One region of the Pseudoalteromonas sp. 120-MNA-CIBAN-0494 genome, then DNA from elsewhere that is predicted to be linked to it. Evidence: predicted binding sites of a transcription regulator. Region 1 holds the regulator's gene; each other region holds the start of a gene.
What was found. The regulator sigma-54, encoded in region 1, starts transcription at its own class of promoters, with help from an activator protein. The targets are predictions, from matches to a motif close to GTTGGCACGNNNNTNGNNT.
Positions count from the first base shown of each region.

Region 2: fliE (flagellar hook-basal body complex protein FliE) is a predicted target of sigma-54. The motif match lies at 5,274-5,292, and genes of this name have one in related genera.
Region 3: AAEY55_RS10820 (YggN family protein) is a predicted target of sigma-54. The motif match lies at 3,087-3,105, and genes of this name have one in related genera.
Region 4: AAEY55_RS15240 (DUF2726 domain-containing protein) is a predicted target of sigma-54. The motif match lies at 6,292-6,310, and genes of this name have one in related genera.

Region 1 is NZ_JBEOOE010000002.1:131,092-139,190, forward strand. Features, by position in the region: gene AAEY55_RS02310 (ATP-binding cassette domain-containing protein) at 1-257, opposite strand, end outside; gene AAEY55_RS02315 (calcium/sodium antiporter) at 524-1,492, shown strand; gene AAEY55_RS02320 (KpsF/GutQ family sugar-phosphate isomerase) at 1,502-2,473, shown strand; gene kdsC (3-deoxy-manno-octulosonate-8-phosphatase KdsC) at 2,474-3,025, shown strand; gene lptC (LPS export ABC transporter periplasmic protein LptC) at 3,022-3,579, shown strand; gene lptA (lipopolysaccharide transport periplasmic protein LptA) at 3,569-4,114, shown strand; gene lptB (LPS export ABC transporter ATP-binding protein) at 4,111-4,836, shown strand; gene AAEY55_RS02345 (RNA polymerase factor sigma-54) at 4,906-6,399, shown strand; gene hpf (ribosome hibernation promoting factor) at 6,426-6,713, shown strand; gene ptsN (PTS IIA-like nitrogen regulatory protein PtsN) at 6,718-7,170, shown strand; gene rapZ (RNase adapter RapZ) at 7,192-8,037, shown strand; gene AAEY55_RS02365 (HPr family phosphocarrier protein) at 8,081-8,099, shown strand, end outside.
Region 2 is NZ_JBEOOE010000004.1:76,272-84,370, reverse strand. Features, by position in the region: gene AAEY55_RS04805 (sigma-54 dependent transcriptional regulator) at 282-1,715, shown strand; gene AAEY55_RS04800 (DNA-3-methyladenine glycosylase I) at 1,860-2,456, opposite strand; gene AAEY55_RS04795 (ATP-binding protein) at 2,603-3,715, shown strand; gene AAEY55_RS04790 (sigma-54 dependent transcriptional regulator) at 3,712-5,172, shown strand; gene fliE (flagellar hook-basal body complex protein FliE) at 5,333-5,665, shown strand; gene fliF (flagellar basal-body MS-ring/collar protein FliF) at 5,686-7,401, shown strand; gene fliG (flagellar motor switch protein FliG) at 7,394-8,099, shown strand, end outside.
Region 3 is NZ_JBEOOE010000015.1:18,462-26,560, reverse strand. Features, by position in the region: gene AAEY55_RS10850 (cytochrome c) at 1-4, shown strand, start outside; gene AAEY55_RS10845 (cytochrome b/b6 domain-containing protein) at 69-728, opposite strand; gene AAEY55_RS10840 (AzlC family ABC transporter permease) at 859-1,563, shown strand; gene AAEY55_RS10835 (AzlD domain-containing protein) at 1,560-1,859, shown strand; gene AAEY55_RS10830 (glutathione peroxidase) at 1,951-2,442, shown strand; gene AAEY55_RS10825 (PA3496 family putative envelope integrity protein) at 2,569-2,754, opposite strand; gene AAEY55_RS10820 (YggN family protein) at 3,143-3,937, shown strand; gene AAEY55_RS10815 (PLP-dependent aminotransferase family protein) at 4,059-5,504, opposite strand; gene AAEY55_RS10810 (EamA family transporter) at 5,606-6,535, shown strand; gene AAEY55_RS10805 (hypothetical protein) at 7,089-7,229, shown strand; tRNA gene AAEY55_RS10800 (tRNA-Ser) at 7,449-7,539, shown strand; tRNA gene AAEY55_RS10795 (tRNA-Ser) at 7,597-7,689, shown strand; gene AAEY55_RS10790 (RNA-binding protein) at 7,996-8,099, shown strand, end outside.
Region 4 is NZ_JBEOOE010000032.1:23,555-31,653, reverse strand. Features, by position in the region: gene trmB (tRNA (guanosine(46)-N7)-methyltransferase TrmB) at 1-185, shown strand, start outside; gene AAEY55_RS15260 (methyltransferase) at 275-1,300, shown strand; gene arcA (two-component system response regulator ArcA) at 2,061-2,777, shown strand; gene arcB (aerobic respiration two-component sensor histidine kinase ArcB) at 2,782-5,100, opposite strand; gene folE2 (GTP cyclohydrolase FolE2) at 5,314-6,234, shown strand; gene AAEY55_RS15240 (DUF2726 domain-containing protein) at 6,350-6,946, shown strand; gene mtnN (5'-methylthioadenosine/S-adenosylhomocysteine nucleosidase) at 7,054-7,761, shown strand; gene AAEY55_RS15230 (cobalamin biosynthesis protein) at 7,762-8,099, shown strand, end outside.

The DNA.
Region 1 (8,099 bases):
GTACGCGCTTCATATAGGGCTTTACGTGACATTTTTGGAATGCTACTGCCTTCAAATAAAATATCACCAGAGTCAGGCTTTAGCTGACCGCCAATTAAACGCAACATGGTAGTTTTACCAATGCCGCTTGGCCCCATAATGGCAGTGATTTTACCTTTAGGAACACTAAAACTCATATTTTTATATATGATTCTATCGCCCCTTGAAAAGCAAACATCCTTGACTTCTACTATTGATTGCGACAAGTCGCTCTCCATAACAATATTCACTCGTATTCCTATTTTAAGGCTTTTTCGACCAAGATGGAAAAAACAATTCGTAAGATTTTGTAATGTAATTGCCAAAACAGTTATAAGGCTCGCTCAAACCACCTTAACCTTGGCTTAAACCTTTGCATAGCATACCCTAAATATTTATAAAATAAGTGATTAACCGCTCTCTTCGCCACTGTTTTATTTATACTTTCAGATTGGCTTTTGTTACTATTCGCGCAATATGTATTTTCAATAACTGGTTCAATACAATGGTTACCTCATTTGTTATTTTAATTTTTGGTCTTGCTGGCCTAGTTTGGAGCGCTGACAAGTTCGTTTATGGCGCCGCAGCACTGGCGAAAAACTTTGGTGTGCCTACTTTAATTGTAGGGTTAACTGTTGTTGCAATGGGTTCATCAGCGCCTGAAATGATGGTTTCGGCTTCTGCCGCTTTAGCCGGTAAAACCGATACTGCCATAGGCAATGCCGTTGGCTCAAACATAACCAATATTTTATTAGTACTGGGTATTACCGCTTTATTGCGCCCGTTGTCTGTTTCATCAAGCACCTTAAAACGTGAAATACCTTTGGTATTAATTATTTCGTTAGCTACTTGGTATATTTTTTCAGATAACTATTTTTCATACCCAGAAGCAATTGCCCTACTTATTGGTTTTGTTGTATTTATTTTTGGACTTATTATTATCTCCCTAAGAGCTAAAAATAATAACGATCCATTTGTAAACGAAGCCTGCGATGAAGTACCCGATAACGTTCCCACTAAAAAGGCAGTTTTTTGGCTCATTGTAGGCTTGATATTACTTCCTGTTAGTTCTCACTTTTTAGTTGGCTCAGCTGTCGACATTGCAAAATTCTTTGGCTTAAGTGACTTGGTAATTGGCTTAACTATTATTGCTATTGGCACCAGTTTACCAGAACTGGCAGCGTCTGTTGCAGGTGTGCTTAAAAATGAAGATGACCTAGCACTGGGTAATATTGTGGGCTCAAATATTTTTAATATTTTAGCCGTGTTACCACTTGCCGGTATTATCAATCCATCGATAATCGACCCTTCTATTGCTAATCGTGATGTACTGATTATGATTGCAGCAACCTTGGCACTTATTGTTATGTCATTGAACTTTAGAGGCGCACAGCGTATCAATAGAGTAGAAGGTGGTTTACTGCTAAGCGCATTTTTGATTTACCAAGGTTACATCTTTAGTCAAATAGGGTAAGAGTTGTCTATGACCAAGCTAAGTTTTATCGAGCAAGGGCTACGTGTTCTTGATATCGAGCGCCAAGCACTTTTTGATATAAAACAATATGTAGATGATAATTTTCATCAGGCATGTCAGCTTATGTATGACTGCAGCGGCCGTATTATAATTATTGGTATGGGTAAGTCGGGGCATATTGGCCATAAAATTGCGGCAACTTTAGCAAGCACTGGTAGCCCTGCTTTTTTTGTGCACCCAGGCGAAGCCAGCCACGGCGATTTGGGCATGATCACTAAAAACGATGTCGTTATGCTTATTTCTAACTCAGGCGAAACCAGTGAAGTACTTAATATTATTCCAGTGTTAAAACGCCTTGGTGCAAAAATTATTTCCATGACAGGAAATACACAATCAACCATGGCCACACTTGCTAACGTGCATGTATGCATTAAAGTAGAAAAAGAAGCCTGCTCATTAGGCTTAGCACCAACAGCCAGTACCACGGCAACACTCGCTATGGGCGATGCAATGGCGGTAGCACTGTTAGAAGCACGCGGATTTACTGCCGATGACTTTGCACTATCGCATCCCGGTGGCAGTTTAGGGAAGCGATTACTGCTCACCTTAAAAGATGTTATGCACAGCGGTGTAAATACGCCTATTATAACTACTTCGCAAACTATTAAAGATGCACTGATTGAGATGACAGCTAAAGGCTTAGGTATGACCGCCATAGTTGACGATAACCAGCAACTCGCCGGGTTATTTACCGATGGTGATTTACGCCGTATTTTAGAGCAACGCGTTGATATTCATACCACGTCAATAGATGCAGTAATGACTAAATCGTGTACCACGGCAACCCAAGATATGCTTGCTGCGCAAGCGCTTAATATTATGGAACATAAACGCATTAATGGCTTAATTATTATTAATGAGCATAATCAGCCTATTGGGGCACTCAATATGCAAGACCTACTTAAAGCAGGAGTATTATAAATGCAATTTGAAGAACTCTATCAAGCGCTAAGTGATGACGCTAAAGCGCGCGCAAAAAAAGTAAAACTACTTATATGCGACATTGATGGCGTATTTTCTGATGGCCGAATTTATCTTGGCAACCAAGGTGAAGAGCTAAAAGCATTTAATACAAAAGATGGCTTTGGTATTAAAGCACTTATTAACAGCGGCTTTGAAGTAGCGGTTATTACCGGCAGGCACTCGCAAATAGTACAACAACGTATGACCAGCTTAACCGTGCAGCATATTTATCAAGGTCAAGAAAACAAGCTTATTGCCTACCAAGAACTTAAAAACAAGCTTAATTTGAGCGATGAGCAAATTGCTTATATTGGTGATGATGGCCCTGATATGCCTGTTATGGAGTTAGTTGGCTTTGCAGTCGCAGTAAACGACGCGCACCCACTAATTAAACGCTTAGCACATTACACTACGCAAATGCCGGGTGGTTTTGGTGCAGTAAGAGAGCTAACCGACTTACTTATGCTTGAAAACAATAAACCATTAACTAGCCAAGGCACCAGTTCATGAATATAGCGCGCATAGTCTTAAGCGTTTTATTCATCACCTGTATGGTTTGGCTTTGGTACCCTTATTTTACTCAGGTAAATACGGTTGCTAAAGCCGACTCAGAAGTAATAGCTAAACCCGATTACACCGCCATTGAGCTAAAACAAACAGCTTTTGACGAAAACGGTGAAATTAGCCATAAAGTAACTGCGGTTAAAACGGAGCTTTACGAGCAGCTAGGATTTACCTTATTCGAAAAACCTACTTTCATATTGTACGACGATAGACAAAAAACGTGGCGTATCAATGCTGATGAAGCAACACTTTACGATGAAAGACAATTAATTTTAGAGGGTAATGTAACTGCCCAAAACTTAATTGATGGCGCAATGATAGACAAAATTATCGCCGACAATATTCAAGTAGATATAATGCTACTCACTATGCGCAGCGAACAGCCCGTTATTATAACTGGACCGAATTTAAAGATCACCGGTAAAGGCCTTGAAGCCAATTTAACAACCGAGGTGATAAAACTAATTAACCATACGCGAACACTATATTATGACCAATAACCTTGCAAAAATACTTATTATTCCATCGCTTATACTTGTATTTAATAGTAATGCGGCAGAGCAAAGTACTTCCCCATTAGCTAATCAAATTTCTATTAGTGCTGACCGACAAGAAGGTCAACTAAAAGAAAACGTTGGTATTTTTGATAAAAATGTCGAGATAATTCACGGCAATCGTCGTATAACCGCCGATCGTTTAGAAGTACATAAGCGCGACGAACTTGGCGATAATAAACAACTATTAATTGCCACGGGCAGCCCTGCATATTTTGAAGAAAAGCAAGCAGATGGTACTGTCATGAGCGCCAGCGCTAACGAAGTACGTTACGATGTAGCGAAACGTTTTTTAACCCTGGTAGGAGATGCAAACATTTCTCAAGCTGGGCAAAAAATTACGGCTAAAAGCATCACCTACGATATAGAGCAACAGCTTATAAGTGCTGAAAAAGATGAAAACTCAACTGATCGGGTACACACTATTTTAGTGCCTATAGACGTAAAAAAAGAACAAAAACTCAATAAAGGTCAGCCATGAGTACATTAAAAGCAGAGCTATTAGCAAAAAGCTATAAAGGCCGTGAAGTTGTTAAAAATGTAGGACTTGAAGTAAAAGCTGGCAGCATTGTTGGTTTACTTGGCCCAAATGGCGCAGGTAAAACCACTACCTTTTACATGATTGTAGGCTTAGTTCCTAGCGACAAAGGTAAAATATTAATTGATGATAACGATATTACCTTACTTCCTATGCACAGCCGTGCTCGTTTAGGTATTGGTTATTTACCACAAGAATCTTCTATTTTTAGAAAGCTCACTGTGTATCAAAATTTAATGGCTATTTTAGAAACGCGTAAGCAACTAAATAAACAAGCCAGGGAAGAAACCCTAAATAGTTTGTTGGACGAATTTAGCCTGCAACATATTCGCGACAGCTTAGGTATGGCGCTATCTGGTGGTGAACGTCGCCGCGTAGAAATAGCACGTGCTTTAGCTGCAGATCCTAAATTTATATTGCTTGATGAGCCCTTTGCTGGCGTGGATCCTATTTCAGTGCTCGATATTAAAAAAATTATAGAACACCTTAAAAATCGTGGTATTGGCGTACTAATTACCGACCACAATGTAAGGGAAACCCTTGATGTTTGTGAAAAAGCCTACATTGTTTCTCATGGGGAGCTAATTGCATCTGGTACTCCTGAATTTGTATTAAACGATAAAACAGTACGTGATGTTTATTTAGGCGAGCAGTTCAAACTGTAATATTTATGTTATTACTATAAGCATCTGCTAAGATTAATCATATCAATTTATAAGGATTGTTAGAGATAAATGAGGCAATCATTACAGCTGCGCATGGGCCAGCAACTTACAATGACTCCGCAACTGCAACAGGCTATTCGCTTATTGCAGCTTAGTACCTTGGATCTCCAGCAAGAAATACAAGAAGCACTTGATAGCAACCCATTACTTGAAGTTGATGAACAAGATTACACGGAAGAATCAGCAGGTAAAAACGAGCAAAAAGCAGATGACATTACTGTTAGCGCCTCTGCTGACGACACCCCAAGCGAGTATGAGCAAGATAGCGGTGAAGCACTAAATAAAGACACCATAAGCGACGACATGGCCATGGATGTATCATGGGATGAATATATGAGCGCAGCGCCTGCCTCTTCATCAGGGCCAATGCCTGAAGATGAATCTATTTATCAAGGTGCATCAACCGAAACCCTGCATGAATACTTAATGTGGCAATTACAGCTCACCCCTTTTAGCCCTACCGACGAAGCTATTGCCATAGCTATCGTTGAAGCCGTAGATGACTCTGGTATTTTAACCCTCAGTTGCGAAGACCTTTTAGCAAGCTTTAACCAAGAAACTGACGACGAACACGAAGTAGAACTAGATGAAATAGAAGCAGTGCTAAAGCGCATTCAATTATTTGATCCTGTTGGTATTGCAGCTCGCAGCTTGCAAGAATGCTTATGCATTCAATTAAATCAATTTGATAAAGACACCCCTTATATTAACGAAACAAAAATGGTGTTAACTGATCATATCGATTTACTCGCTGCTCGCGACTATCGTACGTTAATGAAAAAAACTAAGCTCAAAGAAGAAGAGCTTAAAGAAATAATGACACTTATTCATACGCTTAATCCTAAGCCTGCGGATACTATTGTCAGAGAAGAGTCTGAATACGTTATACCTGACGTGTCTGTTAAAAAAATAAAAGGCCGCTGGGTGGTAGAGCTAAACCCAGATAGCATGCCAAAAATACGTGTTAACAGCCAATATGCGGCTATGTCTCGTACAGTAAAATCCAGCGGTGACAGCCAATTTATTCGCTCGCACTTACAAGAAGCTAAATGGTTTATTAAAAGCCTAGAAAGTAGAAACGAAACGCTCCTGAAAGTAACTAATTGTATTGTTAAGCAGCAACAAGCGTTTTTTGAACATGGCCCAGAAGCCATGAAACCTATGGTATTAAACGATGTTGCCGAAATAGTTGAAATGCACGAGTCGACTATTTCACGGGTCACTACGCAAAAATATATGCACACTCCACGTGGCATTTTTGAGCTTAAGTACTTTTTTTCAAGCCATGTAAGCACCGAAAATGGTGGCGAATGTTCATCAACTGCCATACGTGCCCTGATTAAAAAGTTGATAGCTGCAGAAAACTTAGCCAAACCATTGAGTGATAGCAAGATTGCAGATATATTGGCTGAGCAAGGAATTAAAGTAGCTAGACGGACAATTGCAAAATATCGCGAATCTCTGGCTATTCCCCCGTCGAATCAACGTAAAAGCTTGATTTAAGACGTACAACAAAGAGGAAAATGCTGATGCAACTAAACTTAACTGGTCGTCATGTAGACATTACAGACTCATTAAGAGACTATGTAAATAATAAATTTGCAAAGCTGCAAAGACACTCAGATCACATAACTAATGTGCATGTTATTCTCGATGTAGAAAAATTAAGTCAAAAAGCTGAAGCAACAATTTTTGTAAGTGGCGCTGAGCTATTTGCATCGACCGAACACCAAGATATGTACGCTGCCATTGACTCGTTGATTGACAAACTCGATCGTCAAGTAATTAAACACAAAGAGAAGTTTGCTCGACACTAACACTATGAAATTAAGCTCACTTATATGCCAGGACTGCAGCAAAGCTGTGGTCCTTTTTAATAGTAAAAAAAGAATTTTAGAATTCATCAGTGAACTCGCGCATAAAAAAATGCCGTATTTACCTCAGCAAGATATTCTCACTGCTTTATTGGCAAGAGAAAAGCTAGGTAGTACCGGTATTGGCCGAGGAATAGCAATTCCACATGGCCGTATGAGCGGGGCACAAGAGCCTCTTGCCTTAATTTTAATAAGCGAAACCGCTATTAATTTTGATGCAATTGATAATCGTCCAGTTGATATTTTTGTTGCGCTTATAGTGCCCGATGGCGATAACCAGCAGCACTTGAAAACACTAGCCACAATAGCTGATAAACTAAACGATAAAGAGTTTTGTAAGCAATTGCGTGCGGCAAAGTCTGATGAAGCGTTATACCAAGTTATTTTGGATCAATCCTAGTTACTAATAAAGGGGTGGTAAATGGAATTAATTATTATAAGTGGCCGATCAGGTTCTGGTAAGTCAGTTGCTTTACGTGTTGTAGAAGATTTAGGTTACTATTGTGTAGATAATATTCCGGTAAATTTGCTGCCTTCATTAGTGCGCAGTGTCTCTGATAACTACGATAAAATAGCCGTTAGTATAGACGTGCGTAACCTGCCTAAAGACCAGCAGCAGTTTAACGATATTCTTGAGTACTTGCCCGACTTTGCTAAACCAACGTTATTTTATTTAGATAGCGACGATCAAACGTTAATCCGCCGTTATTCAGAAACACGTCGCTTGCACCCGCTTTCGATTGATTCGCTACCGCTAGATTTAGCAATAAAAAAGGAAAAAGAATTACTCGATGTACTCGTAACGCGGGCTGATCATGTCATTGATACAACCGATTTAAGTGTGCATCAACTTGCTGAATCTATGCGTGAAACCATACTCGGTAAAAAAGACAAACAGCTTATCATTACCTTTGAGTCGTTTGGCTTTAAGCATGGTATTCCCAAAGGTGCTGATTATGTTTTTGATGCGCGTTTTTTACCAAACCCACACTGGGAACCGGAGCTCAAGCCTTTAACTGGATTAGATCAACCAGTAAAAGATTATTTAGCTAGTCATAGTATTGTGCAAAAATTCACTTGGCAAATTCAAACCTTTGTACAAACGTGGTTACCACACCTAGAGCGTAATAATCGCAGTTATTTAACCATTGCTATTGGTTGTACTGGTGGTCAGCACCGCTCAGTTTATTTAGCGCAAACAATTGGTGAAAGCTTTGCTATGTCTCACCCTAATGTAAAAATTCGCCATCGCGAGCAAGAAAAATAATTCAATTTAAATAATCATCTGTTCAGCTTAAGTAGAGTATCTTATGCGCTTAGAAAATACAT
Region 2 (8,099 bases), on a different contig from region 1:
TAAAGCGGCAACTTAAGTAAATATTAGTGAATATTTTTATTATAAAGTGACTTTACATCTCTAATTTAAGTATTAAGCTTTGCGATTAACTTATTATGCGAATGTAGGGGTATTTACAACCTTAATACTTAATGGTTAATCCTTAAGTATTGTTGCTTTAATTAAAGTGTCTGTTTTTTGGCGTTAATGTCAAAAAGTCGCCACTAGTGCTTGCATACAATTTCAACTGGCTTACAATTTGGTTAACAAAATAAATTAGTGAAATGAATGGCCCGCTAAATATGATCTTAATTTTAGATAATAATAACAATCGCTCGATAGGATTATATGCCTCACTTACTTTTATTGGTGAAGCGGTGCAATTACAAACGGAAGCCGACTTTGAGCAAGCGTGTAGTAAGTATCAAAGTAAAGAATGTATTGTAATTTTAGGTGCATTGCAGGCGCTTGATCACGAAAGTTTAATTAAACGCTACCCTACGTTTCCTTTTTTACTAATTGGCGAAACACTCAAGCCTTTACTGAGTATTGCTAATGTAGTGGGGTTAATTTGTGAGCCATTTAGCCACGAAATAACCACGCAACTATTACACGACTGCCAACAATATCAGCGCATGTTGCCTATTGAGCACAAACACAGTAAACCACACAATACTTTTGATGGCCTAGTGGGCGAAACATCGGCGGTTAAAGACCTGCGCTTTTTAATTGAGCAAGTAGCAAAAACCGATGCTAATGTACTTATTTTAGGTGAGTCGGGCACAGGTAAAGAGGTCGTGGCGCGTAACGTACATTTATTGTCTAAACGCCTTAAAGGGCCTTTCGTACCAGTTAACTGTGGTGCTATTCCGGGGGAGTTGCTCGAAAGTGAATTGTTTGGCCATGAAAAAGGCGCATTTACAGGGGCAATTTCTGCTCGTAAAGGGCGTTTTGAACTGGCGCAAGGCGGTACGCTATTTTTAGATGAAATAGGCGATATGCCGCTGCAAATGCAAGTTAAGTTGCTGCGCGTATTGCAAGAGCGCAGTTATGAGCGAGTAGGCGGCACTAAAGCGATTCAGGCTGATGTACGTATTATTGCCGCAACCCATCGCAACCTCGAAACCATGATAGAGCAAGGCACGTTTCGTGAAGATTTATACTACCGATTAAACGTATTCCCTATTGAAAGCCCGTCGCTTACTCAGCGCGCTGATGACATACCGCTGTTATTAAAAGAGTTAATGCGCCGCGTTAATGAGCAAAGTGGCTCAACCGCTAAGTTTACTGAGCGCGCGGTCGAGAGTTTAAAAGAGCATAGTTGGCCGGGTAATATTCGCGAGCTTGCAAACTTAGTTGAGCGAATGGTGATAATGTTCCCAGAAAAAGTGGTCGATGTTCCTGATTTACCGGCTAAGTATCGTTATATTGAAGTTGAAGCCTATGAGCCGCAGTACCCAGAAGAGTTAATGGAGCGCGATGCTTTTAACGACATATTTAGCACCGACTTTAGCGATTATGACGATGAAACCGACCACTCTACAGCAGCAGATTCAGGCTTGTTACCCAGCGAAGGGATTGAGCTTAAAGAATACTTAGCCGAGCTAGAAATTAACTTAATTACTCAAGCATTAGAGCGCTTTGATTATGTAGTTGCCCGCGCCGCCGAAATACTCGGAGTACGCCGCACTACTTTGGTCGAAAAAATGAAAAAATATAACTTGTCGAGAGACTAAAAATTAAGGGCAGCTATCAGGTTTTAGGTGTCAGGGTTCAGGCTTTAGGTAAAAAATAACCAAGCACAGCGTTTAGCTTTTGCTGTAGGCGTTAAGCTTGCTGACGCGCGCACTAATTACAGAGGCTTGATTAAAAGCCTGAAATCAGACTGTTTGCCTAGCCCCTAGCTTTTTAACTTCTTCTTTTCTAAAACAGTTATTACTGTGATCGTTAACCATACCGCAGGCTTGCATATGGGCGTATACGGTTGTTGGCCCTAAAAACTTAAAACCACGCTTTTTTAAATCTTTAGCAAATGCGCTTGAGGTAGGGGTAATTGCTGGGGTGTTGTCAGCAGAATTTAAATTATTTACTTGCGGCTTATTGCCAACAAACTGCCATTGATAGTTACTAAAGCTACCAAATTCTTGCTGAATTTTAATAAAGCATTTGGCGTTATTTACAGTAGCGGCAATTTTTAAGCGATTACGCACAATACCCGCATCAAGCATTAGTCGCTCAATATCTTGCTCGGTAAATGCTGCTACTTTGTGTACATCAAAGTCGGCAAAAGCATTTTTATAACCATTACGCTTTTTTAAAATAGTGTACCAACTCAATCCTGCTTGCGCCGACTCCAGCGTTAAAAATTCAAACAGTTTTTTATCGTCATACACAGGCACTCCCCATTCGTTATCGTGGTATGCAACGTAGTCGGGTTTGCTGGTGTCGAGCCATGAGCAGCGAGATTGCTTGGTCATTATAGTTCCTTAGTTGCGGTGCTTTTATTTGCGCGTCATTTTAATGTCGCGTATTTTTACTGTGTAACTCAATGATATACATGGTAATAAAAGGTGGTATAAATTGTGCATTTAACCCTGTATCTGCATCAATTAGAGATTTGATTATGGCACTTGCTAGTGTGTTAAAACCACAGTTTATTTCTGCAAATCAGTATAACCCATGTTTACTTCAAGAGGAGTATATAGGGGAGTTAAGTGATCTGCGTAAACAGGCTAGTTGGCTTTCGCATTTAGTAGATACTATGCCCGCAGGAGTAATAGTGCTTGATGGTAAAGGCATGATAGCGAAAGCGAATCAAATTGCGATTGATATGCTTGGCGAGCCGCTAGAAGGCGAAAAGTGGTTTAGTGTTATTCAGCGCTCTTTTCGGCCTCAGCAAGATGATGGCCACGAAGTGTCTTTAAAAGACGGGCGCTTAATAAAACTTGATATTACTGCACTTGCCCCAGAGCCTGGGCAACTTATTTTAATGACAGACTTGAGCGAAACCCGCCGCTTACAAAAACGGGTTGCGCATATGCAGCGCTTAAGTGCGCTGGGTAAAATGGTGGCATCTTTGGCGCACCAAGTACGTACGCCGCTGTCGGCGGCTATGCTTTATGCTGCTAATTTAGGTTCAAAACGCTTACCCGAAGCGTCGCGCGATAACTTTCAAACTAAATTAATGTCGCGCTTAAAAGATTTAGAAAACCAAGTAAACGACATGCTGCTATTTGCCAAAAGTGGCGATCAGCATGTGGTTGAGCAGGTGTCTATGCAGCAATTATTAAGCGAAGTAAAAACCGGTGCAGATGCCATGGTAACGCTTAATAACAGTGAGCTTGATGTAAGCTTACCTGAACCCGACATTGCGATTTTAGGGAATAAAACCGCGCTTGCCAGTGCGATTCAAAACCTGATTCATAACAGTATTCAAATTATAGGCTCTGGGGCACAAGTGCAAGTAAGGGCAATGCGCGATTTGCAAACCCCAGATTTTGTACGCATTAGCGTGAGTGATAATGGCCCAGGTGTTGACCTACAGCAGGTAGATAAACTGTTTGAACCATTTTTTACCACTAGCAGCCAAGGCACAGGCTTAGGGTTGGCGGTTGTTAGCTCTGTTGCTAATGCGCACCAAGGGCGTATTGAGGTGACTAATAATGTACATGGCGGCGCTTGTTTTAACTTGCTATTGCCAATTAGCGCAGCATCTAAATTAGAGGAATCGTTATGAGTAATACTATTTTAGTTGTAGAGGACGACGCAGGGCTTCGCGAAGCATTAATAGATACCCTAGAAATGTCGGGTATTGAATGCGTTGCTGCCGATAGTGCAGAGCAGGCGATGTTACTACTAAAAAAAGAATCCTTTTCGTTAGTGGTGAGCGATGTGCAAATGGGCGCTATGAGCGGCCTAGATTTGCTGCGCAGTATTAAATTAAATTACCCCGATTTACCGGTATTAATGATGACCGCCTATGCAACTATTGACGATGCGGTAGAGGCAATGCGCTTAGGCGCGATTGATTATATGGCCAAACCATTTGCACCCGAGGTGCTATTAAATATGGTGAGCCGCTATTTGCCCGAAAAACCTAAAGAAACCGACGGCCCTATTGTTGCCGACCCAACGAGTATTCAATTGCTGGAGCTTGCAAGCAGGGTAGCTAAATCAGACGCCAGTGTTATGGTGCTGGGACCAAGTGGCTCGGGCAAAGAAGTATTAGCGCGGTTTATTCATGATAAATCAGCGCGTGCTGCAAAGCCCTTTGTGGCTATTAACTGTGCGGCGATTCCTGAAAACATGCTAGAAGCAACATTATTTGGCTACGAAAAAGGCGCTTTTACTGGCGCGATTCAGGCATGCCCAGGTAAGTTTGAGCAAGCACAGGGCGGTACTATTTTACTTGATGAAATTACCGAAATGGATTTGGGCTTACAAGTTAAACTACTGCGTGTATTACAAGAGCGCGAAGTTGAGCGCTTAGGGAGTCGTAAAACCATTGCGCTAGATGTACGCATACTCGCAACCAGTAACCGCGATTTAAAACAAGCGGTAGCGAATAATCAGTTTAGGGAAGATTTATATTATCGCCTTAACGTTTTTCCGCTAATGTGGCGGCCATTGTGCGAGCGCCCTGGCGATATAATTGTGTTGGCAAAGCACTTAATTGAACGCCATTTAATTAAAGCTAAGCAGCCGCTGGCTATTTTAGATAAGCAAGCTGAGCAAAAGCTGCTTAGCCATACATGGCCAGGTAATGTGCGTGAGCTTGATAACGTAATTCAGCGTGCGCTTATACTGCGCAGTGGCAACAGCATAAGTGAGCAAGCTATTTTTATTGAAAACTTAGCCCCAAGTAACTTTGTAGTAGAGCCAGCAATTAGTGAAAGTGCGTTAACTAGCGCCTATTACGATAGTAAAACAACAGCCATTATTAATGACGAAAAGTCGGGTGATGAAAAGCTTGATGATCAAACACCGAATGAGCAAAAATCAGATTTACTCGCTCAAGATACAGGCAGTTATAAAGATGAGCTTAAAGATAAAGAGCATCGAATTATTTTAGAAACACTTGCGCGTTGCCAAGGCAAGCGTAAAGACGTAGCCGAAACTTTGGGTATTAGCCCGCGAACTTTACGTTATAAACTAGCGCAAATGCGCGACTTAGGTATTTCACTTCCTGCATAACCTTCAAAAAAGCCCTAAATTCAATACCTTGAATTTAGGGCTGTCAAAACTCTGACTAAGTAAAAACTAACTGTAACACCATGTATTTAAAGCTTTATTTATGTGGCACGTTTTGTGCTTTATTAACCTTAAGAGTTAACTGCATTGTTAGAGACAAATAATGAAAATTCAAAATAGCGCTGTATTTCAAGAAATGCAATCAATGGCCTTAGAAGCGGGCCGTAATAATCAAATTAATAAATTGCCTACGCAAGTTCAGTCTACGTCATCAGCACAATTTGGCGATATGCTTAGCAATGCGCTCAATACTGTGCATGAGTTACAGCAAGACACAGGTCAAAAAGTAAAAGCGGTTGAAATGGGCGACAGAAGCGTATCACTTGCTGAGGCAATGATTGCTTCGCAAAAGTCTTCTGTTGCATTTGAAGCGACCGTACAAGTGCGTAATAAACTTGTTGAAGCTTACAAAGAAATCATGAATATGCCTGTTTAATCAGGTAGTGGAGAATAATTGTGGCGCAATCTAATCAATCTACAGATCTTGCACTTGCTAGTGGCGGTATTGAGCAAAGCGATAGTGACGATCAACAAGAACAAAAGTCGGGCTATTTAAGTGCGTTAAGCGGTATTGATGTATTGCGTCAAGTTACCCTTATTATTGCACTGGCGATTTGTTTGGCAATTGCCATTTTTGTGATTATTTGGGCACGTCAGCCAGATATGCGCCCATTAGGTAAAATGCCCACCGAAGAGCTAATTCAAACGCTTGATTTTTTAGATGCGCAAAAAATAGATTATCAACTAGATGGCAATGTAGTGTCGGTTGATGAAAGCGAATACCAAAATATAAAATTATTAATGACTCGCGAAGGCTTGGATCAAGGTCCTACTTCTGGTTCAGACATAATAATGCAAGACATGGGCTTTGGTGTAAGCCAGCGCTTAGAGCGCGAGCGCCTAAAGCATGGCCGAGAGCAACAACTTGCCCGCACTATAGAAGAGCTAAATAACATCACTCGCGCCAAGGTGCTGTTAGCTATTCCAAAAGAAAACGTATTTGCCCGCAGAGAGAAAAAACCATCAGCAACGGTCGTACTTACGCTTAAACGCGGACGCTCGCTTAACAGCGAAGAAGTAGACTCTGTTGTGGATATTATAGCCTCAGCAGTGCAAGGATTAGAGCCTGCACGTGTAACGGTTACCGATCAAAATGGCCGTTTATTAAATTCGGGCTCACAAAGCTCACTTTCTGCGCGTTCTCGTAAAGAGTACGACCTAGAGCGTAAGCGCGAGCAAGAATACCTAGAAAAAATTGATAGCATTTTAATCCCTATTGTTGGTTTGAGTAATTACACTGCGCAAGTTGATTTGAGCATGGACTTTAGCTCATTAGAAGAAACGCAAAAACGTTATAACCCAGACCTACCAGCGGTAAGAAGCGAAACCACGTTTGAGGAAAACAACATAGGCGGCTTAGCTGTGGGTATTCCTGGCGCGTTAAGTAATCAGCCTCCGGTAAATTCAGATATTCCAGAAGTAGCAGGCCAAGGCGGCGCAGGAAGTGCTACTTCACCGAGTCGTACGCATAAAGAAGCCACGCGTAACTATGAGCTCGATACTACTATTTCGCATAAGCGCCAACAAAGCGGCACGATTCGCAGAATTAGTGTATCGGTAGCGGTTGATTATTTGCCAACAGTGGGCGAAAACGGTGAAACCACCATGACCCCGCGCTCGGTTGAGGCACTGTCAAATATTCGACGTTTATTACAAGGTGGTGTTGGCTTTGATATACAGCGCGGCGATGCCCTAGAAGTAGTAACAGTTCCCTTTGTACGAGAAGCCGTAGATATGAGTTTTGAAGTACCTTTATGGGAACAAGACTGGTTTATGAAAATAGTACGCTTAGTACTGGCTGCATTGGTTATTATTGTGTTGATTATGGCTGTAGTTAAACCTATGCTAAAACGCTTAATTTACCCTGACAGCACGCTTGATGAGTACGATGAAGATGCACTTAGCTCAGGGGTTGATATTGGCGATAATAGCTTAGATATGCTAAATAAAGACTTTGATTCTGCTTCAGTTGGCTTCTCAAGCGATGGTACACTGCAGCTACCCGATTTACATGGTGACGAAGACTTACTTAAAGCCGTTCGTGCCCTTGTAGCTAACGAACCAGAACTATCATCACAAGTAGTGAAAGCGTGGTTAACCGAAGATGACTGATCAAAACCAAAAACAACTCCCAGCAGCTTTCGATGTTGATAAGCTAGATGGCGTAGATAAAGCGGCCATATTGCTATTAAGTTTATCTGAAGAGGATGCAGCGCAAATACTCAAACATTTAGAGCCCAAACAGGTGCAAAAAGTGGGTATGGCGATGGCCGGTTTACAGGATTTATCGCAAGCTAAAATAAGTGCAGTACATAATTTATTTATAGAACAAATTCAAAGCTTTAGTACAATTGGTTTTCAATCAGAAGACTTTATTAAAAAAGCGCTTACTGCTGCATTAGGTGAAGATAAAGCCGCTAGCTTAATTGACCAAATAGTAATGGGATCGGGCGCTAAAGGACTTGATTCGTTAAAGTGGATGGACTCGAAACAAGTAGCTAACATTATTCGTAATGAGCATCCGCAAATTCAAACCATTGTATTATCTTATTTAGAGCCTGAGCAATCTGCCGAAATACTGGCGCAGTTTCCTGATAAAGTGCGCCTGGATTTAACCATGCGTATTGCTAACCTTGAAGAAGTGCAGCCAGCTGCCTTGCAAGAGCTTAACGAAATTATGGAAAAACAGTTTGCAGGCCAAGCGGGTGCGCAAGCTGCGAAAATGGGCGGCTTAAAAGCGGCTGCCGATATTATGAACTACCTAGATACCAACGTAGAAGGGCAGTTAATGGACTCTATTCGTGAGCATG
Region 3 (8,099 bases), on a different contig from region 1:
CTAAGTTTTTAAATAATAAAGGCGCCTATTTAATTCATAATCGGATTTAAATAGGCACCTTTTTATTTTCAACCCAAGTTAAGTAAATAACTAAGTGGCTCACTGCCCCAAGTTGTCATAAGCACTACAAGCAATATTAAAAATACGACCCAAGCTAACCAAGGTGCTTTTGTAAGTATTGCTGGCTTTTCATTTGGCTGTTGTTTCGTTCCGGTGATCATCGCTTTCACTAAAGGCTTGCCTTTAATCTTATAAATTACAATTGCTAAAACATGCAAACCTATCGCATAAAGTAAAATATCAAAGTTTAAACTATGTAACCAATTAGCAAAATCAACTGTACTGCTCGACACGTACTGCGCTAAAGGCCCATCAGTTAAAATACCATCACTACTCATTAAGCCACTAACAAGCTGAGTAATAATAAGTATAAAAAACAACAACACCATATAACTACCTGGCGCAGAATGCCCAAGCGGAGTTTTATTAGTTTTAAGTGAGGTTATTACCGCTTGCGGGGAGTGTATTAACGCGCTTAACTTAGCTGTTTTACTGCCTATAACCCCCCATATTAATCGCGTTAAAATAAGTGCTAAGGTAAAAAAGCCAGCAATAAAGTGCAGTTCAATCATACCTTCTTCAATACTAAAATAGAGCACAGCAATACTAAACACTAATAACCAGTGAAAGCTTCTGACAAAGCCATCCCATACTTTTACTTTAAACATTAGTTATCTCGCTAATTAAGTTATTGTTTCATTATTTCAAACTTTGTTTAGATTTGCATTAAACCTATTATTTAAAGCATGCTTTATGGCACACTTAAGCAATTAATTTTACTGGCTAATATTTCTGCAAATGAACAGACCATCGCGTGCAATTTTAAAAGGTTTTGTTGACATGTTACCGCTTTGTTTGGCGGTGATCCCTTGGGGAATACTCTGTGGCTCACTGGCTATTCAAAATGGTTTTACTGCCCTTGAAACTCAAGCGATGTCTTTATTAGTGTTTGCGGGCTCTGCGCAGCTTGTCGCTATTGAGTTAATTGCGGGAAATACGCCACTACTCACCATTTTGTTTACTACCTTTATAATTAGCTCTCGGCATTTTTTATATGGCTTAGCGGTACGTCATAAAGTAATTGATCAACCTTTGAGCTGGCGTCTACCTGTAAGCTTTGTATTGACCGATGAGTTGTTTGCATTTTCGCACCACCCTAAAGCCTATCGTACAAAAATACGTTTAATTTACGCACTTAGCGCCGGTTTTAGCTTTTATATTGCATGGAATTTATGGACATTTATAGGCATTGTTGCTGGTACTATGCTCCCCGATTTAACCCATTTGGGCCTCGACTTTGCTATAGCCGCTACATTTATAGCTTTAGTTATTCCGGGTGTTAAAAGCCTCGCCTCACTCGTTACAGTTATAGTCGCAGGCATTAGCGCTACACTGTTTAAAAGTACCGGATTTGAGTTATGGCTGGTGAGCTCTGCATTACTGGCCATGAGCGCAGGATACTTTACAGCAAGAATAACTGCTAAAAAGGAGCGCAACTTATGATGACCACTATTTTACTAATGGCCTGTATTACCTTTTTTACCCGTTACTTATTTTTGCACCGCGCTTTACCCTTTAAAGTTGGGCCTAAAATGCAACAATTTTTAAGTTTTAGTGCACCAGCGGTACTTACGGCTATTTGGGTACCTATTGTATTTTTAAACGATGATGGCATTAATTTAAATTGGCAAAACCCTTATTTAAGTGCGGCTATAGTAGCTATTATTGTGGCTTATAAAACCCATAATATTTACTACACTACGATTGCGGGTATGGGATTATTTTTAATTTTAAATTAAAAAATAGTCTTAATATATACAACAACCATATTAAGCAATGTACTTAAAAGAGTAAATTGAGCATCAACAAAGATAAGGTAAAGCATAAATAATGCACAAGTTTCATCAGTTAAGCGCCACCAGTTTGCAAGGTAACACCATTAATTTTAGCGAGTTTGCTGGTAAAGTCGTGCTTATTGTAAACACGGCAAGCAAGTGTGGTTTTACCTACCAATACGAGTCACTACAGGCTTTGCATAATAAATATGCTAGCCAAGGCTTAGTAATTTTAGGATTTCCGTGTAATCAGTTTAATCAGCAAGAACCCGGAGATGCACAGCAGATAGAGCAAGGATGTTTAATAAACTACGGGGTTAATTTTTTAATGGCCGCTAAAGTAGAGGTAAACGGAGAGCATGCTCATTCGGTATTTCGTTATTTGAAATCGACACAACCTGGCTTTTTAACTCGCAAAATAAAGTGGAACTTTACTAAGTTTTTAATCGCAGCAGACGGCTCACCAATTAAACGCTATGCACCCTTTACCAAGCCAGAAAAGCTAGAGCTCACCATTCAAAAAGCACTGCAACAAAGTAATAAGTAACGCCGCTCAAAAGTAATAAAGAGGCACACGGCCTCTTTATTGCCAATCTAATCAAAATTTAAACATACATAAATGCGTACATTTAGAGTCTAATTCACATTGGTACTTTAGTTATACTAGCGCAATTTAATCGGTGTAATCGCTTAAATCGTCTTCGCCTAGGTTTTTACGCAAGCGCTTTTGCTCAAGGTAGTCTTCCAACTTTTTCTTAACCTTTTGCTTGTTCTTATCGTGCTGATTACGCCCGAGCATTTCGTACTCGTCTTCAACAAAATCGTCATCTAGCGCATCGTAACTAAATGTCTTACCCACAACCCACTCCATAAAGTGTTTGAGACCAACCAAGGATTTTATAATCGCAATAATTGGTAAAATTAAAATGTTCGACACATAAAGTGCAATGCAGTTTAGCGCCAAAATAAAGCCATGTAGCTATCTTAAATAGCCTCCATGTCAATACTGTGAATAAATAGCGCTAAATTCGCTTTATGGAAAGTGAGAGTTTTTTATCGTATCGATAAATAAAATTAATTACTGCTCTAGCTTTAGCCAATTTGACTAAAAAATAGTTTTTTTATAATAAACCTTTGCTATAGACAATACTAAAAATAAAACCAACCTATTGTTTAATATAATAAAAAAACATTGGCACTAAACTTGTTATTACTTATTTATCATCAATAAAAAACTGAGAATAAATATGAAAAAATTACTATTAATGAGCACTTTAATATGTGCACCTGCCGTTGTGGCACATAATGATAACGATTCAACAGTGTCATTTAATAATGAGCAATGTAATGTAGAATTTAAAAATGATGTACGTATTAAGCCTGACGAACTAGAGATTTTTACCGCCAATAAGCAAACTATGCAATTTAATACCAATGGCAATTTAACCATTAATGGTGAATCGGTAGCGCTTAATCATTCCCAGCAAAAGGCGCTAACTCAATATTCAGATAGTTTACGCACGCAATTACCCGAAGTAGCAAATATAGCCTTAGAAGGCGTTAAAATTGCAGGTGTTGCACTGCAAGAAGTTGCTAATGCTTTTAATATTGATGGCCTCGATAATATCTCATCGTTAATGGACGACATTAAACTTGAAGTACAAAATACTTTTTATCAACAAGATACCTTTGTTATGGGCCAGCAAAGCTTTAACCAATTTGGTGAAAACTTTGAGCAGCAGTTTGAACAACAAATAGAGACCGCTGTTGAGTCTGCTGTAATGCAATCTATGGGGAGTATTTTAGTTGCTTTAGGTTCTGAATTACTTGGCTCAGGAGGCGACATGCAAGCCTTTGAACAACGTATGGAAAATATGGGTACGCAAATAGAAGAAAAAGTAGAGCAGCATGCCGATGCGCTCGAAAAACGTGCCAATGCCTTATGCGAAAATTTTGCCAATATAGCTAAACAAGAAGAACAGCTAGTAGTACAAGTACCTGAACTTAAAGGTTACCAATTATTTAGCTTTAAACAAAACTAGTTTACAAACTTCACTTAGGTAATTATTTAACATCCCTTTGCAGCCGTTACGCTTAACTTAACGGCTGTTTTTTATTGTGCCGAAAAACTTGTTACAAGCTGTTGATCCCCTTTAAATTAGGCTACTTTTTTGCTAGTAAGGTAAGTTTACCTAGTGTGACAATTGCTTGCTCTATTTGCTCACCCCACTGCACACCATAGCTTAGCCTTATACAGCTTTTGTATTTATTTGAAGCTGAAAATATCAACCCTGGAGTAATGCTTATACCTACCTCAAGCGCTAACGAAAATAGCTTTTGGCTATCATACTCGCAGCCTAAGTCTAACCAAATAACACAGCCACCTTGTGGATCGCTGATCCGTGTACCTTTTGGCATGGCTTGCTGTAAGCAACGTCGCATATGCTCTTTATTCGTACGTAAACGCTGCCTAAGTACTTTTAAATTACGATCGTATTCACCGCTAAAAACAAATTCTGATAACGTCCATTGATTAATTAGTGAGGTAGAACAACTCAATGCTCTTTTATAACGCCTAGCTTGCCCTGCAAATTTCCCCGCAATAAGCCAACCAACACGATAACTAGGGGCAGCCGTTTTAGAAAAAGACGAACAACTTAGCACCAAGCCTTTTTTGGAATACGCTATAGCAGGTGTACCTCGTTTGGGTGTAAAGTATAGGTCGCCATATACGTCATCTTCAATGAGCACTACGTTATGGCTTTCAACTAATTCCACCAGCTGTTCTCGATTTTTATCTGGCATAAAACTACCAACCGGATTACTAATAGCCGTAGAAAATAAGCACGCTTTAATATCGTGCTCATTAAGCGCCTGCGCTAAATCGTTTAGCCAAATACCATTATCTGGGCATAAAGGTATTTCAAGTGCTTTAAGGCCTAAACTTTCTATTAACTCTATAATTCCGTGATAGCAAGGGCTCTCTATGGCCACTACATCACCGGGCTTAGTTACGCATTTGAGTGCAATTGCCAGTGCTTCTTGCGCACCATTAGTGATCACCATTTCATCCATATTAATGCCAATGCCAAAGTCTAAATAGCGATGAATAAGTTGCTTTTTTAACGGTGCATAACCATCCAGTGGCCCGTAATTAATAGCACTACTACCGGCAAGCGTCATTACTCGGCGCATATTTCTGGCTAAGGCTTTATCGGTTGGTGCTGCAGCAACCGGGTTAGCCACTCCAAAAGGCACCACATGGGCCTGATGAATGGCTGTGTATACCTGCTCAATCAGCGCCTGCTTGTTAACAATCACGGGCTCGCGGCTCAGCTTAACTCGTTTTGGTAAGCTGCTTGCCATGTTAACGGCTTTTAAAAAGTAGCCTGACTTTTCGCGTGCCTCTATAACCCCTTGATCCTCTAGCGCTTGATAGGCCTGCTTTACCGTAGGAATACTTATATTAAGGTTGCTAGCCATTTTACGTAAAGACGGCAGTTTTTCTGAGGGCAATAAAGCCTGTTGAGCACTCATATCCCTGATCAGTTGAATAACTTGCTGGTACAAAAACTCATGACCTTGATGGCTAACCGCTTTTAAAATCATTACACCCTCAATCTGTATAGGTTACATATTCCATTTTCTGTATATGGTAAGTATACAGATAAGCTTTAAAATAGCAGCTTAATCGACTTTGGAGAGCAGTATTGAAAAGTGCAGCGCTATATATAACAACTGTTTTAATTTGGGGCTCAACCTGGTTGGCCATAGAGTTTCAGCTAGGCGATATTGCTGTTGAACTATCGCTATTTTATCGTTTTGCAATCGCGGCATTATTAATGTGGTTATATGTGGCATACAAAAAACCTAAAATGCGATTTAATTTAGTCGATCATGGTTTTTTCGTATTATTGGCCCTGTTTAACTTTGGCCTAAATTACTTAATGCTTTACTGGGCACAAAATCACCTTAGCTCTGCAATGACCTCGATTGCTTTTTCAATGCTATTAGTAATGAATATAGTTAATACCCGATTATTTTTTGGCAAACCTATTTCAAAACGAATTTATTCCGGTGCTGTACTTGCCATTTTAGGTATCACCTGCTTGTTTTGGCCACAATTACAGCAACTCAACTTGAGTAACAGTGCATTCGTCGGGTTACTACTTGCTCTTGGAGGCACCTTTGTGGCTTCATTAGGAAACATGGTAAGTGTACGTAATTCACGCAAACAAATTGGTGTGTTACAAGGTAATGCTTGGGGCATGTTATACAGTGCCATTGGCTTAGCCTTATATGTATTTATAAGCGACGTGCAATTTAATTTCACTGCACCTACTAGCTATTGGCTGTCGTTATTGTACTTATCTATTTTTGGCACTGTAATCGCCTTTGCTTGTTACTTTGCACTGTTAAAAAATATTGGCCCCGAAAAAGCCAGCTATGTCATCGTACTGTTTCCTTTAGTTGCGGTAACACTAAGCAGCTTTTATGAAGGCTTTGAATGGCATGCAAATACCTTTGCAGGGTTTAGCTTAGTACTACTTGGTAACGCCATAGTGCTTACCCCAACAAAACGAATTAATGCCTTTTTAGCAAACAGAGCGGTTGCTAGAAGAGGCTCTGTCCCCAGTTAGACGCGTTATTAACGCAACTAACGCAAAAGCGCCTACTGTAAAGTAGGCGCTTTTTTATTGGTTAATATAAAAACAGCTGCCAAGTGTTCGTTATAACTCCTAGTAATACTAACTTTATTAAAAACACCATTTTGCTAAAAAGCTAAGTAATTCACCCATGCAATGCAAATATAAAGTGCATTACACAAACTTTTTTTAGAACTTTACTGGAATTTTTTTAACGCTCATAAAGTTAATTTTATAAACACTAATTAAACAGCATAAAAATCATTTAATTAAAATAATTTAATCTGAATAAATAACCAAAAAAGAATGCTTTTATCGCATTAAAAATAAAAACAAACACAGAGACCCCATAACAAAAGGGATTTAAAAACTAACGGCGTGAATAAAAATGCAAAAACACCCAAACCCACCAAGTGAACGGCAGGTTAATAAAATCCTTTCGGATTAAAATAACTAATGCTTCGAACTCAATTTTTATCGCTTTATTTTTAAACAATTAAGAGGCAGAATGCCCCTGTTTTCACCAACCACAACTCGGAGTTAAGTAATGAACCCAATTAACACATTAAATGAAACAGCTGCTACTCACATTGCCGTTAAACCAACAAATCGTAAAGCTAAAATGTTAGCAAAGCTTAATCGCTTCGGTAAAAGACTCGCTCTTGGTAGCACAGCTCAATATAAATAGTCACACAACCATGACTATTTATACGGTGCAGCAAGCACCCAACCACTAAATAAAGCTTCTTATTTAGCTCCCACTGCTTGCTGCAACCTATTTAATTTTACTAAAATTGTCTTTATTTCCCCTTATTTACAAAAAAAACCTCATTTTAGCCTAAATTTTAAGCAAACAGTCTTTTTGCTATTTACACATGCGTATGACCTAAGTATTATTCTGCGTCACGGAGAGATGGCAGAGTGGTCGAATGCACCGGTCTTGAAAACCGGCATAGGTTTGTAGCCTATCTAGGGTTCAAATCCCTATCTCTCCACCACATTTATATTGGTGGCTTTAATTTTTATTTCCATCAATAAAAAAACGGTTATGCGTTGGAGAGGTGTCCGAGTGGCCGAAGGAGCTCCCCTGCTAAGGGAGTATAGAGTTTGTAGCTCTATCGAGGGTTCGAATCCCTCCCTCTCCACCATACTTAATTTAAACCACTTAGTTGTGGTTTTTTTGTGCCTATAATTTAACACCAAGACTAAATTGGGAGGGTGAGATCCCTCGACAGGGTTCAACAAAATGTCGGGAACATTTTGGGCCGCTGCAAGCGTCGAGCAGCGATTGATTACATGGAGGTAAGCAAGTCTATCCCTCCCTCTCCACCATATTTAATTTAAACCACTTAGTTGTGGTTTTTTATGCCTATAATTTATAAAACTAAACAAATTGTACCAAACTATAACTTAGGGCATGATTAACTTAACTTTAAGCCAATTTAGGTTTAACTATGATCCGGGTTATATTGCTATCAATTTGCTTAACCGCGCCAACCTTTAGCTTGGCAGAAAACATTACTGTTTATAAATGCGTTATTAAAGGTGTTCCTACATT
Region 4 (8,099 bases), on a different contig from region 1:
CCGACTGGGAAAATTATGCTGAGCATATGCTTGAAGTAATGCAAGTTGCGCCTGGCTTTAAAAACCAGTCAGCAACAAACGACTACGTACCACGCCCTGATTTACGCCCGTTAACCAAGTTTGAGCAACGCGGCCATCGTTTAGGTCATGGTGTGTGGGACTTAATGTTTGAACGCACTAAGTAATCTGTATTTCGGATAATAAATACCTTAACCAACATTTAGGTTAAGTACATAACTCTGTAAATTATATAATCTGTAAGGTAAAGCCATTTATGAGCGTATTAACCAATCCAAGCCTACTGTTACTTCGCAATAGCGAAAAGTTAGTTGGGAAATCTATATTGGTGGTCAACTTTGTTCAAGATGGCTTTTTAGCCGAGCTTAAAAAGCGCAACCCTGAGAGTAAAATAACCGCCTTTAGCTACAATCATGCTAATGGCGAATTTGCCAAAAACACACCCGGCGTTGATGTATGTGTAAACCACTGTATTAGCGGTAACGACTTTGATTTAGTGATTCTTTACTATCCAAAATCAAAACCTGAAGTTCTTATGGCGCTTGATAATATACGCGCAGTAATTACAGCAGATGCTGAGTTACTGGTGGTTGGCGAAAATAAGAGTGGTGTTAAATCAATAGAAAAACAGCTTACTGATAAAGCTAATTTTAGTAATAAAATAGACTCAGCAAAGCACTGTGTTTTATATTCATTTGCAGAGCTTAAACAACTTAGTCAGTTTAATATTAGCGATTATCATAAGCCATTTACGGTCAGTGTGGCCGATAGCGAATTTACCGCTATCAGTATTCCTGGGGTATTTAATCACGGTAATTTAGATGTTGGCACTAAAATATTGCTTGAAAACGCTCCGTTTATTAAGCAAGGTACTGTGCTCGATTTTGGTTGTGGCGCTGGCTTAATTGCAACTTATTTAGGGCTGCAAAATCCGGCATTGAGCTTTGTTTGTAGTGATGTGAGCGCTTTGGCAATCTATGCAACAACGCAAACCCTTAAGCTTAATAACATTAAAGGCGAAGCCCTCTTAAGTGATGGACTTACTAACATTACAGGTAAGTTCGATCTTATTATTAGTAACCCACCTTTTCATACCGGTATTGCAACCGACTACACAGTGGCTGAAACCTTTTTAGCCAATGCTAAACAGCACCTAACTAAAGCAGGTAAGTTGAATATTGTTGCTAATAGCTTTTTAAAATACCCGCCAATTTTAGAAGCACAATTTGATAACTATCACACCGTGTTTAAAAATAATAAGTTTGCCGTTTACAGCAGTTAATAATGCTCATGTTTGAGCACCTCACGTGCTCAAACTTATTTATAAAATTAATTACCCTCCTGAATTTTTACCGCTTAGCAATAATAGTCAAAATATTGAGGGGAGTAGTAAAATCAAGTATTTGACCTTTTTATAACAAATAAATAAGGATAAGGTACGAGAACTATTTCAAGCCGTCTATCTGCTGGCAAACCTGTTAAGTAATATCCAAGTAAACTCTGAGCGTAAAACAGCTTTTATAGTCAAAGTAAAAACGACACTCACCAACAACACCACAGCTTAAACAACGTACTGATTAATTATAAGCATGCTCTTGAATTTTAACTTTATGACCTCATTAATAGAGCATTCGTTATTCAACTATATTATTTAGTGAATTAACTGCTTAAAGTTAAATATTTTCTGAACTTTAATGCTTTTAAGATATCACATAGATTGATGAAAGGTTGGAAAGTGATATAATTTCGTTTTGAATTAGTCTGATTATTTTAAGTATCTTTACCTGATTGATGGATGTATCAATTACTAAAGGGAAATGGCTTTGACTTTAATAATTCAAAATATGCATCCAATTTTGAAGATCAATTAAACAGTAGCTTTACTCTATACCTTTTAAGTAGGCTGTGCGGATCCTGCTGTTTTTCTCTAATTGTTTTTACTTGTTAACAATTAGATATAATCCTATACTCTTTTAGTAATCGGTTTATAAAACTATACCGGTTTTTTTTATAAATAAAACACACCAAAAGGTTAATTAAAAATGCAAACGCCAGTCATTCTGATAGTAGAGGATGAAGACGTAACTAGACTAAACCTCGTTAGTTTATTTGAAGCTGAAGGTTACAAAGTTATTGAAGCCATTGATGGCGATGACATGCATGATAAGCTTACAAATAATGACGACGTCAATCTTGTAGTTATGGATATCAATCTACCGGGTAAAAACGGGCTAATTTTAGCACGTGAGTTACGCCAAAAACGCAAAGTCGGTCTTATTTTCTTAACAGGCCGTGACAATGATGTAGATCGTATTTTAGGCCTAGAAATTGGTGCTGATGACTATATTACTAAACCGTTTAATCCTCGCGAATTAACTATTCGTGCGCGTAATTTAATTACTCGTACTGCCCTAGGTGGTGAAGAGTCTGCACTTGAAACAAATGGTGTAATTACGTTTAACGGTTGGGAACTTGACGAAAACAGTCGCTGTCTTACTTCTCCAGGTGGAGACGCAAAACGTCTACCTAAAGGCGAATACAGAGCACTGCGTTTAATGCTTGACTCTCCAGGTCGTATTTTTAGCCGTGAGCAATTAATTAAACACATGACTGGCCGTGAGCTACGTGCAAACGATAGAACAGTTGATGTTACAATTCGTCGTATTCGTAAGCACTTTGAAAGCGACAACTCAACAACTGAGTTGATCAGCACCATTCATGGTGAAGGTTATCGCTTCATTGGTAAAATCGACAGCTAATTAGTTACTCTAATTGCTGTAAGAATAAATGAAGGGCATGCTGTCCTTCATTTATTTTGTCTGCTAAAATATCTAACCACTGCTTTAACACCTCGTCAGATTCATCCAGCGCACCATACTCCATTACTTTTGCATGCAATTGCACATCATTTAAGCCTACAGATCCCGCAGCACCTTTAAGCTTATGTGCAACTGATTTATATTCTTCTCTGTCGCCTGAGTTTAACGAGGTAAGTAACTCTTGCTGATATTGGGGATTGAGTTTTTCAAATAACTGACTACTGCGTTTAAACACCACCAAACCCATTGAGTTTACAAAGTCTTCTATAGTTTCAACATCAAGTAAATGTGCATTAATGTCAGCAAGCGCTGCTGCACTTACTTTTAATTGTGGCTCATTACTTCTTGTTTGTTTTATACCAAATAAATCAGCCAATATTTTATCTAGTTTTACCGTATTGATAGGCTTAGCGAGCGCTCCTTGGATTGAAATCCCCTCTAGCTCTTGCTCTGCACTGCGCACATTTGCGGTAAGCGCTACAATAGGTAGTTTATCAAAATGGCTATCGGCTCTTATTTGCCTTGCTACTTCATCACCGTTTATATCGGGTAACTGCATATCAAGTAAGATCAAATCTAAATCGTCTTCAGTTTCTACAAAAGACAATGCATCTTCGCCGGTCTCAGCCCAAATAACTTCATGACCACGCTGTTCAAGTAAGTTAGTCGCAATTTCGGCATTTAACGGCACATCTTCTACTAACAGTATATTTAAGCTGCGTCCTACATAACTATTCTCAGTGGGTGCGCTACATAAAATTAGCGGTATTTCTACTATAAAGCAGCTCCCCTCGCCTTCGGTACTATTAACCGAAATAATCCCCTGCATTGCATCAACTAAGGCTTTGGTTACTGCTAAGCCAATGCCAGAACCAATAGCATTGGTGCCTTTAAGATCTGGCGCTTTATAATACATATCAAAAATACGAGAGAGCTGTTCGGCTGGTATGCCTTCTCCGGTGTCTGATATTTTCATGGTAAGCCAAGGGCCATCATCTCGATTTTCACGAATACAGGTAAGGGTTACACTGCCCTTATGAGTAAATTTAACCGCATTATTTATTAAGTTCCAAACAACTTGGCGAAGTCGGGTTGGATCTAGTTGCGCATAAATATCTAGCATGCCTAAGCGTTTAATATCAAAAGAAAGATCTTTTTGTTCAGCAATTAGGCCTGCAAAGTTAACCACATCATTAATAAAGTCAGATACGTTTATAGCATTAGTTGCAATATCTAACTGCTCTCTGTCTATTTTGTCTAAATCTATAATGTCGTTAAATATATTACCTAGTGTTTCGGCACTCGAAAACACCGTATTACACCAACTACGCTGCTGTTTATTAAGCTCTGTATCAAGCAACATACGTGTTAAACCAACAATGCCATTAAGTGGTGTACGCAACTCATGGCTCAAAGTGGCAATAAATTTACCTTTATCTTTGTAGGCTGTTTCAAGTGCTTCTGCAGCCTCTTTACGACTCGTAATATCACGGCCAAATGCAAGTAAACCTATGTACTCACCTTTATCGTTAATAAATGGCAATTTACGTAATTCAAACCAACGCGTTTCGCCGCCCACATCGTATTGAACATCTATAGTTAATGCTTGATGAGTTTGCTCTACCTGTTTATCGGTTTTTAAAACTTCAGATAAAAATTGATTAGGAAATATTTGTTCAGCACTCTTACCGATTAATTCGTCACTGGTTTTACCCATTACTTCTTCAAACATTTTATTACAGCCAGCAAACACACCGTTGTTGTCGCGGTAATAAAATAAATCGGGGGAGGAGTCTACTATTGAGCGCTGTAGCATACTTTGCTGGGCAAGCTCTTGTTGTGTCTTTTTACGCTCAGCAATTTCTTTTCTTAGCTCTTCTATTGCCCGGTGCTTGGCATGAAACGCCATTTTACGCTCATCAATTTCTACATTTAAGCGATTTATATTATCTTTTAATGTTTGATTGAGTAGCTTTTCTTGTTTTGTCGCACTGTCTAAATATGCATAGGAGGCATCTAGTTGCCTGATTGAATTTATTAGCACGCTTATAACCAGAGGCGATACCACAGAGGTAAAAAATACCACTGCTAATATATCAACAAGATTAACTTCTCCAACGGCAACATAATAAAACATACTTGATAAAACAAGCGAAACTGCCAATAACAAAGCATAGCAAATGGCTGCAGTTTTAAACTCACCAAACCGAGTTATTAAACTAGAAAGAACTCGAGCCCAAGGGCTCAAAGAGGAATCGGTCATATATCAGTGTGTCTCTTAGCTTAATTACAAAAAGGTTTAAATTGCATGTTATGGTTAATTTTAGCATTTTCTATCAGCTATTTTCATGTTGTGCGATAAAAACTCTAATATTTATTGTTTGAATCATTAGCTGGCTACAACTCATCATTCCAGCAATAAATTATTTAGTGTAAAATGCGGCGCTTTATTATTGCTAATAACGAGTAACACACCATGCAAACTAATATGCCCGATATAGCTAACACGGCTCCCGCCTTACAAACTGGTACATTAGACTGGGTGGGAATGGGTGAAATTGAACTGCCATTTATTTTTGAGTCGCATGGCATAACGCCAGTTACTGTTAATGCTAAAGCCCGCGCTTTTGTAAACTTACACAAAGAAGATGCAAAAGGCATTCATATGTCGCGCTTATTTTTAGCGCTCGACACGCTCTCTACTGAGCAGCAAGTTAATCCTCAAACATTAGCTCAAGCGCTCGATTTTTTTATTAGTAGCCACGAAGGCTTAAGTGATAAAGCACTTATAGAATTTAAGTTTGAATTACCACTGCGCCGTAAATCGTTATTAAGCGGCAAGGCTGGCTGGAAAAGTTACCCCGTTATATTAACCAGCACAATTGAACAAGGTGTTATTAATTACGAGCTAAGTGTTGATGTAACCTATTCATCAACTTGCCCATGTTCAGCGGCACTTGCGCGTCAGCTGATACAAAATGCATTTGCCGAAAAATTCAGTCAAGAAACCCTCAGTCAAAAAGAAGCACTAGAATGGCTAGGTACTACGCAAGGTATTGTAGCCACCCCACACTCGCAGCGCTCAATTGCTAATGTAAAAGTAAAGCTCGACAGTAATATTACTCAATTTGACGTAGTTAATTTAATTAACACGATTGAAGATGAATTAAAAACGCCAGTACAAGCGGCAGTGAAACGTGAAGATGAACAAGAGTTTGCCCGCCTAAATGGTCAAAATTTAATGTTTTGTGAAGATGCTGCTCGTAAAATTAAAGCGCTACTAGAAACACAGCAATACAGTGATTACTGGTTACAAATAAATCATTACGAATCGCTGCATGCGCACGACGCACTCGCTATTGCAGTTAAAGGCGTTGCTGGCGGTTATAGAGCTTAAGTTCTTATTTTGCAGTGTTCAATATCCATACGGGAACATACTACTTAACTAACTAATTTAGGCACGTTAATTGCTTTACTTAAGCAGTGTCAATTTGTTGTTATGGAGTTACCGTATGGAATTCGCTTTATTATCAATTTTAGTATTAGTTGTTGGGGCTTCTGTTGTTGCGTCAAAGTTTAACGATGATGGCGGAAACCCTTATCCTTTTACCCGCAAGCAAAATGTATTTACTCAAGTAGAAAGTGCTTTTTTAAATTTATTAGAACGCGCAGTGGGCGATCAGTATAAAATTGTTAGTCGTGTAAAACTAATCGACGTGATTGATTGCAAACAAGGTTTATCGGCAAAGTCTAAGCGTGCAGCAATGGCTAAAGCTAAAAATAAACAGCTTGATTTTGTGCTAGTCGATAAAGAAAAAATGACCATAGTGGCAGCCGTAGACTTAGTAAACAATGCCAATAAAGATGGCCATAAAGCACAACGCGACTGGTTTGTTAATGGCGCATTAGAGGCCGCTGGCATCCCGCATATTCGTATGAAAGTAAAATCAGGCTATCGCCCAAGTGAAGTACGCGACGCTATTATGTTTAAACTCGGCAAACCTGCGGCTACGCAAACAGCTCGCCCTATTCGTACCCGAGTTCAAAAACCAGCGGTGCTATCACCCTCTCAAGCTAAAGCGCACTCTACAGCACTAGCCGAAATTTAACGTAAATAACATAATAAAAAGCGAGCAAAGTAAAACTGCTCGCTTTTTTGTTTTTTAGCGCTAACTTCACGTATAATCAGCGCATTCAAACTCAGGAACTTAACACTATGAATGTTGGTATTATTGGCGCAATGGAGCCAGAAGTTAAAATTTTGCGCGAAGCAATGCAAAATCCACAAACTTTAACTAAAGCTGGTTTTACTTTTTATACCGGTGAATTAGCAGGTAACACAGTAACATTGGTTCAATCTGGTATTGGTAAAGTAGCATCAACTATTGCAACTACATTACTTATTGACAACTTCGCCCCTGATTGCGTAATTAACACCGGCTCTGCCGGCGGCTTTGATCCGTCATTAAATGTGGGCGATGTAGTTATTTCGTCAGAAGTTCGTCATCATGATGTTGATGTAACTGCCTTTGGTTACGAAATAGGTCAAGTACCACAAATGCCAGCAGGTTTTGCAGCACACCCTAAATTAGTGGCTGCCGCAGAGCAAACTATTGCGCAAATTAGTGACGTAAAAACCTTAGTTGGTTTAATTTGTACCGGCGACATATTTATGTGTGACCCAATACGTATTGAAAAAGCCCGTAGCGACTTTCCTACAATGCTTGCAGTAGAAATGGAAGGGGCATCAATTGCGCAAACCTGTCATACACTTAATACACCGTTTGTGGTTATTCGCTCGATGTCAGATATTGCCGGCAAAGAGTCGCCGCAGTCGTTTGAAGAATACCTAGAAACAGCATCAATCAATTCATCTAAAATGGTAGTGGCGTTACTTGAAAAGCTAACGGCAGTTTCACTGTAAATGCTCAGCAATATGGTTCAAAATCACTTGGACTTTATTGTATTTATAATGGCGCTCCTTGCTGAGCGCTTTTTACCACTTGTTAGTTGGTATCATCCTAACACCGCTTTAACGGCTATTTTTAGCGCTATTGGTAAGCGTATTTATAAAGCAGCAGAACCCAATAGCTATCAATATTTAGCCGCAGCCCTTGCCAGTACACTTATTTTAAGTGTGGTACTTATTATTATTGTATTACTACTGGAATTTGCATTTTACCCTGAATTACTCGCCGGGCTTATTTTATATTTATGCCTTGAGAGTAAAGCTATTGATAAAAAAGCACTACGTATTGCTAA